DNA from 3 places in the Caballeronia sp. GAWG1-1 genome. Region 1 is predicted to be linked to each of the others. Evidence: predicted binding sites of a transcription regulator. Region 1 holds the regulator's gene; each other region holds the start of a gene.

Region 1 (3,264 bases):
GGAATCCACCAGCGGCCCTACGAGCGCCGCGCCGATCATTGCACCGATGATCGCGAGCGGATTGCCGCTCTTCTGGATATCGACGCGCCGCGTCAGCAGTGCGCCGACTTGCTCTTTGAGACTTTCACGCAGTGCGGGGAAGTCGACGTATTCGTTGACGGTCTGTGCATCGCGCGCATCGGCCGCGTGCTTGACGCGCTTCAGTGCGATATAGGGCGACGCATAGACAAGGCTTAACCCTGCAACGATGAAGAGAATGACGAGCGTGACGACGAGATAACGCGTAGTGCGGGACATGCGAAGGAACGACCCCCGGCGTGACATGGGTGACATGAAAGAACGATTGACCATGTTCACGCCGGATATATCCCGAGCTTCATTCCTTGCAGCCGATAGATTGCGGACTGCCTGCATTGCACATAACTCAGATTCACTCGACAAACGCTCGACCGCCCTCAGGCCAGAATGCCGCTGCTAACGCCGGCGCGTTCCTCGTCGATACACCGGTCGATCATGCGCGACACCTCGCCGATATTGCCGACCATGATTACCCGCGACTCACTGCGATACACCCGCACCGGCGCGCGCTGTTCCGATTCCGCATGCACCGCGCTATTGAGCGACACACGGGCGAAGGCGGGTTGACGCGACGGCAACGCGGGCATCTCGTCGAAGAGATCGGGCGCCGCTTCAGGTCGCGCCACGGCGCATGAGATCAGCGAGCGCAAATGACGCAGACGGCCAAACTGACGAAAGGGCAGCAAACGGGCGAAACGTTCCATGATGACTCTCCAGACGGCGGACGACAGACGATAGGACGCACCGCGGCACGCCGCGAGCGGTGGCCGTCATGCTTGTAATTTTCGAAACGTGCCGCGTCGCGCGAGGGCGAGGAGGCGAAGCGGGCGGCGATGTTGACGCGCCGCGCGCTTGAGTCGTGCGTTAGAACTCGCCGGAGCGGATGAGCCCGACCGCGATTCCTTCCAGCGCGAAGTCGCCGCTGCCGGAGCGCACGAAGATGTTTTCGTAGTCGGGATTCTCCGCGACCAATTCCACGCCATCTGGCCGGCGCTTCCAGCGTTTCACCGTGACGTCGTCGCCAATACGCGCGACCACGATCTGCCCGTCTTTCGCTTCATTGCGCTTCTGTACGGCAAGCAGGTCGCCGTCGAGAATGCCCGCGTCGCGCATGGACAAGCCGCGCACCTTCAGCAGATAGTCGGGCTTGCCCGAAAAGAACGCAGGGTCGCACGCGTAGTGTTGCGAAATATGCTCCTGCGCAAGGATGGGACTGCCTGCCGCAACGCGCCCGACCAGCGGAAGCGACAACTGCATGATGCTCTGATGCGGCAAGGTGAACTGATGCGGAAGGTCGTCCGAACGGTCGATGCGTGCGGAGCCTCCCAGCAGGCGGATGCCACGCGACGAACCCGCCGCGAGTTCGATCACGCCCTTGCGCGCCAGTGCCCGCAGATGTTCCTCGGCGGAGTTCGCGGAGCTGAAGCCAAGCTCGGCAGCAATTTCGGCACGCGTGGGCGGAAAGCCCGTGCGGTCGATGGCTCGCTGGATGAGCTCGAACACTTGCTGCTGTCGCGCGGTAAGTTTTGAGGGTTTGGTCACTTGCTGGAGCCTCGGCGCACTGTATGGATGGACAGATGACTGTATTTTTATACAGTATTTAGCGCTTTTCAAGCTTTACTTGAAGTTCGTCGCTAGATCCTTTGCTGACAAGGCTGCAGCGCGCTCGAACCGTCTCTACTTGCCTCTCAAACCACGAAATAACCCGCTTTAGCACTTTTGCATCTAAAAAAGTGAGAAACAATTATTTCTAATCATATAAGCTCGCCTTTAGACTGATTCCGTCAATTCGATAAGACGGAGAACGGGGAATGCATAGCATCAGGGCTGGATTGAAGGGCGGCGCGAAACAACTCTTTGCCGCGCTGGCGATCACGGCGGCGAGTTTCGGAATCTCGGCCACCGCGCACGCGGACACGTCGTTTCTGAACGTCTCGTACGATCCGACGCGCGAGTTGTATCAGGACTTCAACCAGGCCTTTGCGAAGAAGTGGAAGGCGGACACCGGCGAAACGGTCACTTTCAAGCAATCTCACGGCGGTTCTGGTGGCCAAGCGCGCGCGGTTCTAGACGGGCTTCAGGCAGACGTCGTGACGCTTGCGCTTGCTTACGACATCGACGCACTCGCCTCCAAGGGCATCGTCGGCACGGACTGGCAGAAGCGTCTGCCGGACAATGCATCGCCGTACACGTCGACCATTGTGTTTCTGGTGCGCAAGGGCAACCCGAAGGGCATCAAGGACTGGGACGATCTCACCAAGCCGGGCGTGTCGATCGTCACGCCGAACCCGAAGACCTCGGGCGGCGCGCGCTGGAACTATTTGGCGGCGTGGGCGTATGCGCAACACAAGCCCGGCGGCAACGAAGAGACCGCGAAGGAGTTCGTGACCAAGCTCTACAAGAACGCAGGCGTGCTCGATTCCGGCGCACGCGGCGCGACCACCAGCTTCGTGCAGCGCGGTCAGGGCGACGTGCTGATCGCATGGGAAAACGAGGCGTTCCTGTCGCTCAAGGAATTCGGTCCGGAGAAGTTCCAGATCGTGGTTCCTTCGGTGAGCATTCTGGCCGAGCCGCCGGTGGCGGTGGTGGACAAGGTCGTCGACAAGCACGGCACGCGCAAGCTGGCCGAAGCGTATCTGAAGTATCTGTACAGCGACGAAGGCCAGCAGATCGCGGCGCGCAATTTCTATCGTCCGCGTTCGGACAAGGTGCCCGCCGAGCTGACCAAGCAGTTCCCCAAGCTCAAGCTCTACACCATCGACGACACCTTCGGTGGCTGGACCAAAGCGCAAAAGACGCACTTCGCGGACGGCGGCGTGTTCGATTCGATCTATCAGCCGCAGTAAGCAGGCAAGAGACCGGGCGCCGCGAGGCGCTCGAGTCGCAATGAAAGCGGCCGCAAAGACGGCCGCGCATGACGAGACAAAAAAACAGTGCGCTTGTCCCCCGGGCGCCGAAGGCAGGACGATCAAGGATGAAGCAAAGATGACAACGTTCACTTTCCGAAAGCCGAGTGCGTTACCCGGCTTCGGGCTGACGATCGGCATCACGGTGGCTTACCTGAGCCTCGTGGTGCTGATTCCGCTTGCGGCGACCTTCGCCAAGACCGCGACGCTCGACTGGGCGCAGTTCGTTCGCGCCGTCACCGGGCCGCGTGTGCTGGCGTCGTATCGGCTCACTTTCACG
Region 2 (3,264 bases), on a different contig from region 1:
ATTTAGTTTTCACAACTAGAGTACGTTATAAACGCAATAAATGCAACATATGCAACATCTGTCCAGCCTTGGTCCGCTGCGCTGCAGGCGGTACATATCTCGGTGCGGGCCACGCGGTACGCGGCGCAATAAATCTGGTGGGGAGTGTCGCCGTCAGTGGAGGCTTGCTCGGGCGCGATGACCCGGACCTCGATACATTTTTAGGATGCAGCGGAGAGCGTCGAGAGTTAGGCATGAAGTGCGAGAGATATCGCCAAAGCGGTGACGGTGAGGCCGCGGACTAGCGGCGGCGATGTTTGAATACGACTGGTAAAATTACCAGACTGAGTTAAGGAACACACGATGGGATTCGAACAACTCGCTGCGCTCAAAGCGCATTTGAACCAAGGCGAAAGCAGCAAAACGATTGCTCCGCGCACGACGTCATCGTCGGTGGCCGTTACACGGGAAATCAGTAAGCCAGCGAAGCCACCGCGAACTTCCGCTGACGCAGCCGCGCGCGCCGTGACTACGCTGCAACGGCATTTCCCGCACGCGTTTCCACGTAGTCCCGCTCCGAAGATTCCTCTCAAGGTTGGGATCCTCAAGGATGTGCTTGCGCAAGCAGTGTCGCTTAGACTTAGCGAACGAGACGTTCGAAATGGTCTCAAGGCGTGGTGTCGGGGACAACGCTATTGGACGTGTCTCGTGGAAGGTAATGCGCGCGTGAATCTGAACGGCGCAATCACGGGTGTAGTCACCGCTGCCGAAGCACAGTACGGTGCATGTCAGGAGAATACGCGGCTCGCCCGCAGGCGGGAGCAGATTGCGAAGAGCCGACATGGTCGACCGCGTTGACCGACCACATCCACAACAATTAAGAAACAATTTGACATAAGGCAATTTATCAACATCGAATATAATTGCTAATGCCACGATTATTTTGTTTTAATATTGCCGGAAATGGGTCAAACTTGGAATTTATGAATCTAATTATCATAGGCACGGGTTTCTGCACATGTCGCAGCACTATGGTAGTTTAGCTATTTACCCTTTATTTGACGTATACCAAGAGGAGGGCGCACCAAACCGTTGTGTATTGGCCTGTTCGCGTTGCTGCCACTGTTCGGCGACCACTTGGCCACGTATCGGCAAACAGGCTTTGTAGCACAGGCTTGCACTCCCAACCAAACTAAACTATCGAAAAGTACTGTATATTCATACAGTCTTTCGGAGGCTATATGGAACAGTGGGTGCGGGTTCAAAATGAGCGCGATCGACTGGTGCTCGCGTGGTTACGCAGCCAGGTTGGCGATGCGGCGATATTAGCGCGCAACGCGCTGCGCGACGCTGGGCGGGAAACCGTACTTGTCCGCGATCTGCCGGCTCTTGCGACTGACGCCGCCACGATTTGTCCAAGCTGCCGTTCGCAATGCCGCGATCAGCGAGCGGTGTCTCGCCGACATCTACCGGATCCTTCACGCCCCGAGCAGCCAGCGCGCCAGTTGATTGCCGCTTCTTTTTAACCGACTGGATTGGAAGCCGCGCAACGTGCCCTTTCGAGAAGGCCGCGGGCGCCTTGCGCGTGTATCTTGCTGGATTCGACGTCTTCCGTATCGATGCAGTAGATCATGGAGATTACCTATAGGGCTGTGTCGAGAGGAAGGCTTTCTTAAGATCTATCCGTTCGACTGCGAAGCACCGGCAAATCTGGGACCCGCTGCGAAGGCGGCATGGATCTGTCGCGCGAACATCGATGCCATCCGATCCGCTGACGTGGTCATGGCAAACCTGAACGATTTTCGGGGACTCAGTGAGCCAGATAGCGGGACAGCGTTTGACGTTGGTTTTGCGGCCGCACTCGGCAAGCCTGTATGGGCGTATCGATTTGACGCTCGATCGCTTGTCGAACAGATCGTTGAAACGTGCGATCCCGCCCCTTCCCTGCCGGTGTGCGCGCGTGGATACGTTGTTGAGAATTTTGGCCTAAGCGTCAATCTCCTTAGCCATTTCCGCGCGCTTGGTAGCAGGCGGTCCAGGAGATTGCCTGAGTGAGATGAAGAAGTTCAGCGATGCCGGGTAGCCCCCGGTTTGATTACCGGGTTTGCGAAGCGGAGCTTCGTATATATTGGATAAAGCGTAACATCAGTATATCTACTTTATGAACAACCTCGATTGGCTGACCGATCCGCAAGCGGCGTACGACGAATGGCAGCGAAACGACGCCGTCGGTGCCGGCCGGTGCCCATTCGGTGAGCAGTCAATCATTCAGCATCAATCGATGTTCCTGCGGTTCCACTGACATCTTGCGAGTCACGGCAAGACGGTGGCCACCTTCGGCTCGGCAGAGCTCGACGCCTTTTTCAGCGCGCTTGCCCACGACGCGCGTCCCGATACGACGACCCAGCTTCGCTACCTCAAGCTCATTGATCGCGTCTCACGTCACCTCGTAGCAATGGAGGTTCGCAAAGACAACCCTCCTTCGTTGATGCTCGTTGGCCAGGCTTGGCCAGAAGACGAGCCGACCCCAGTCTTCCTTTCGGAGACCGATGACAAACGCCTGCAAGGTGGTGCGTCGAGCCAGCGGATGCTCCGTTCAAACAGCTTCGAAGCGTGGCGATCGTCGCCCTCTTTCTGGGTTCGGGTATTACATCGGCCGAATGCCGGCAACTTGATCTCGATGGCCTGGACGTCACCGGTCTTCGACCTGATGTGTATGTAGAGAAACGTGACCGCGCATCGTCGGCGTGTGCCACTTGAGCCGTTCTGCGTCGATGTTCTTCGCGAGTACGTTTCAGCCCGGCGGTTGCTTGCATGCTCGACTCGCTACCTGTTCGTGGCAACCGCAACGGGCAAGCCGAGGAAAGACGACACCCTAGGAAAGTGCGTTAGAAGCGCGCTGGGCGATATCAAAGTGACGGCGGCCGACATGAGTCCCCGTCTCCTTCGGAACACGTATGGGCGCCGGCATATCGCAGCGGGAAGCACCAACGAGCAAGTCAGCAATTTGCTTGACCTTTCCCCAAAGAAGCGCCTTGATGAAGTCACAGACCAGTCAATCCGTCTTTAGATTGAACGTATTGGTCGCCTTGCTGAATGCAACTCAACTCGTGCGATCTTGACTCCCATCAACAAACTCCCCTCATATGAAAAAATACAGGGCGGCAGCATCTTCATTCTTGCTGCTCTTTTCTTTGCGCAATTGCCTCTAAAACGGCATCTGGATTGGTTGCCGCCTGGAGGGTTTCCGCATGCTCGTCGTGCCGATCCCGTACGTTAGGAAGA
Region 3 (3,264 bases), on a different contig from region 1:
AACTTCAATTCGGGCGTAGTGCGACCCATTCTGGAGGATTGCCGCCGGGCGTTGGCGGAGAAGCGGGTTCCGGAGTAGACCGATTTGCGTAGGCGAGTCGTGAGGGCGGTCGCGCCGCCAACCGCAGGCCACTAGTGCCACGTGCTGTATCTAGCGAAATATAGGAAAGTATAAGGTAGTCAAGATATACTTCGCTATATATTGTTATAGAGTCATAGTCATGGATCCGGTTCGGAACCCATTTGCGCCCGGCGCCGGTAGCCAGCCGCCCGAACTCGCTGGGCGCGAAGCAATCATCGAGGACGCACGTATCGCCATTGAACGCGCGGTGCTCTGTAAGCCTAGCCGTTCGCAAATGTTCCTGGGCTTACGCGGCGTAGGCAAGACCGTGCTGCTCAACGCAGTCGAAGCGCTCGCTATTCAGCGTGGCCACGTCACTTCCATGATCGAGGCGCCCGAGAACAAATCGTTGGGTGAGCAACTGCTGCCACGCATGCATCAAGTGCTTCGAAAACTGTCCGTCGCCGCGAATGCCAAGACGAAGACTTACGACGCGCTGCGAGCGTTGAGGTCGTTTGCCTCCGCATTCAAGTTGGAATATGGCGATGTCTCGATCGCGGTGGATCCCGAAGTAGGAGTCGCGGACAGCGGCGACCTCGAGAATGATCTTCCAGAACTGTTCGTGCGTATCGGCGAGGCCGCTAAAGCTGCCGGTAAAGCCTGGACGCTCCTGATCGATGAAGTCCAGTACCTAAGCGAAAAAGACCTAGCCGCTCTCATCGTGTCATTGCACAAGATCAACCAGGCGCGCTTGCCCGTGCTGTTTTTCGGCGCCGGCTTGCCACAGGTCGCGGCCCTGTCGGGACAAGCCAAATCGTATGCGGAGCGGCTATTTCACTACCCGGAGGTCGGTGCTCTGCCTGAGGACGATGCCAAGGCAGCGATCCGTCAACCAGTGAACGACGAAGGCGCCGGTATCGACGATGCTGCTCTGAAAGAGATTTTCCTCAAGACGAGAGGCTATCCCTACTTTCTGCAGGAGTGGGGCCATCAGTCCTGGAATCTCGCCGTCGGCGACACGATTACCGTAAGCGACGCAAGGCGCGCCGAGTCGACAACGCTCAAGCGTCTGGACGAAGGGTTCTTCAAAGTTCGCTTCGATCGCCTGACGCCCAAGGAACGCGAATACGTCATTGCCATGGCGAAATTAGGCAGTGGCCCTTATCGTTCGTCCGACGTTGCGGATGCGCTCGGCGAAACCCCGCAGAGTCTCGGTCCTCGCCGCGCGCAGATCATCAACAAAGGCATGATCTACAGTCCGTCCCATGGTGATATCGCGTTCACCGTGCCGATGTTCAATGACTACCTGATTCGCAATTTAAGCAGTCTTGGCTGACCGGGCTGCGGATTTGCGCCGAGCGCCGCTAGGGACATAAGGCAGACTAGCGCGAATCACTGTATGAATGTACAGTATGCGCATTTTCCGCGTTCTTCGCGCCCGCGCATGTTTAGCCACGTCCTTCGCACGTCGTCGTCTTTCGGCCTTGTCGGCACGCGTCCGTTCTAGGCAATGGACACGCCCGCCACGCCCACGCCTCGCCGTATCGCGCATCTGGACATGGATGCGTTCTTTGCCTCCGTCGAATTGCTGCGCTATCCCGAACTGCGCGGCCAGCCGGTGGTGGTCGGCGGCGGACGCAATGCCATTCCCGAGACGCTGGCCGACGGCACGCGCCGTTTCAGAAAACTGCGTGATTACGCGGGGCGCGGTGTCGTCACCACCTCCACTTACGAAGCGCGCAAGTTCGGCGTGTTCTCGGCCATGGGCATGATGAAGGCCGCGCAACTCGCGCCCGACACCATTCTTCTGCCCACGGATTTCGAGTCGTATCGCCATTACTCGCGGCTTTTCAAGACAGCCGTCGCGGCGTTCACGTCGCAGATAGAGAATCGCGGCATCGACGAGATTTATATCGACGTGACGGACATGCCGGGCGATTCCGCGAGCATCGGCCGGCGCATGAAGGACGCGGTGCACGAAGCCACCGGGCTTACGTGCTCGATCTGCATCGCGCCGAACAAGCTGCTGGCGAAGATCGGCTCGGAGCTCGACAAGCCCGACGGCCTGACCATCCTGACGATGGACGATCTCCCCACACGCATCTGGCCGCTCGCGGCGCGCAAGGTGAATGGCATCGGGCCCAAGGCGAGCGAAAGGCTGGCGGCACTCGGTATCGAAACGGTCGGTGACATTGCCGCCGCCGACCTGGGATTTCTGCAGATGCATTTTGGCGGCACTTACGCCGCATGGCTCGCGCGTATCGCGCAGGGACAGGACGATCGGCCCGTGGTCGTGAGTTCGCAGCCGAAGTCGATGAGCCGTGAGACCACGTTCGAGCGCGATCTGCATCCGAAGAACGACCGCGCGAAGCTCTCCGAGGCGTTCACGGGGCTGTGCAAGAAAGTCGCCGACGACCTGCAGCGCAAAGGTTACGTAGGCCGGACGGTCGGCATCAAGCTGCGTTTCGACGACTTCCGCACGCTCACGCGTGATCTGACCATTCCCGTTTCCACCGACGACCCCGTCGAGATTCGCCGCGCCGCTACCGAATGCGTAAAGCGCATTACGCTGGATCGACGGCTGCGGTTACTCGGCGTGCGCGTGAGCGCGTTGAGCGTGCGCGGAGAGGACGGCGGCTTCATCGAACCGATTCAAGTGGAACTGCCGTTCGACTGAGGCGTTAAGCGCCAAAGGGAATAAGCAAATCGCGGATCGTTCGTTGGCGGCACGGCTGCGACGAAGTAGATTGGCTGTCTTTGCGCCGTTCAAGAACATCGTGACGACCCTCGCACCGACCCTCGAAAGTTCGCCCCAAGCCGCCGATCGATCCATCGACGAATCCATTCAGATTCGCGCCTTCGACGCGCCGCTCGGCGCCGAGGTCATCGGGCTCGATCTGAGCAAGCCGCTCTCGCAAGCCGATTTCGCGCGCATTCATCGCGCGCATCTCGATCATCACGTGCTCGTGTTTCGCGACCAGCGCATCACGCCGGAACAGCAGGTCACGTTCAGCAAGCGCTTCGGGCCGCTGCAAATTCACGTGCTCAAGCAGTTCGCGCTCGCCGGGCATCCGGAAGTGCTGATCGTTTCCAACGTGCTCGAAAACGGCAAGCCGATCGGTCTCGGCGATGCCGGGCACTTCTGGCACTCGGACCTCTCGTACAAGGAAACGCCGAGTCTCGGCTCACTGCTGCATGCGCAGG

The links. The regulator LexA, encoded in region 1, represses DNA repair genes until DNA is damaged. The targets are predictions, from matches to a motif close to ACTGTATNNNNATACAGT.
Region 2: NCT03_RS29970 (CppA family protein) is a predicted target of LexA. The motif match lies at 1,189-1,206, and genes of this name have one in related genera.
Region 3: dinB (DNA polymerase IV) is a predicted target of LexA. The motif match lies at 1,455-1,472, and genes of this name have one in related genera.

Annotation. Positions count from the first base shown of each region.
Region 1 covers NZ_JALQDB010000011.1:139,837-143,100, forward strand. The annotation lists gene NCT03_RS07110 (DUF2939 domain-containing protein) at 1-297, opposite strand, end outside; gene NCT03_RS07115 (hypothetical protein) at 456-782, opposite strand; gene lexA (transcriptional repressor LexA) at 943-1,620, opposite strand; gene NCT03_RS07125 (sulfate ABC transporter substrate-binding protein) at 1,890-2,924, shown strand; gene cysT (sulfate ABC transporter permease subunit CysT) at 3,064-3,264, shown strand, end outside.
Region 2 covers NZ_JALQDB010000045.1:15,140-18,403, reverse strand. The annotation lists gene NCT03_RS34220 (ProQ/FinO family protein) at 343-837, shown strand; gene NCT03_RS29970 (CppA family protein) at 1,221-1,505, shown strand; gene NCT03_RS29965 (nucleoside 2-deoxyribosyltransferase) at 1,531-2,034, shown strand; gene NCT03_RS29960 (hypothetical protein) at 2,141-2,281, shown strand; gene NCT03_RS29955 (hypothetical protein) at 2,306-2,701, shown strand; gene NCT03_RS29950 (DUF1003 domain-containing protein) at 3,153-3,264, opposite strand, start outside.
Region 3 covers NZ_JALQDB010000030.1:47,765-51,028, reverse strand. The annotation lists gene NCT03_RS20635 (hypothetical protein) at 1-78, shown strand, start outside; gene NCT03_RS20630 (ATP-binding protein) at 221-1,396, shown strand; gene dinB (DNA polymerase IV) at 1,571-2,737, shown strand; gene NCT03_RS20620 (TauD/TfdA dioxygenase family protein) at 2,892-3,264, shown strand, end outside.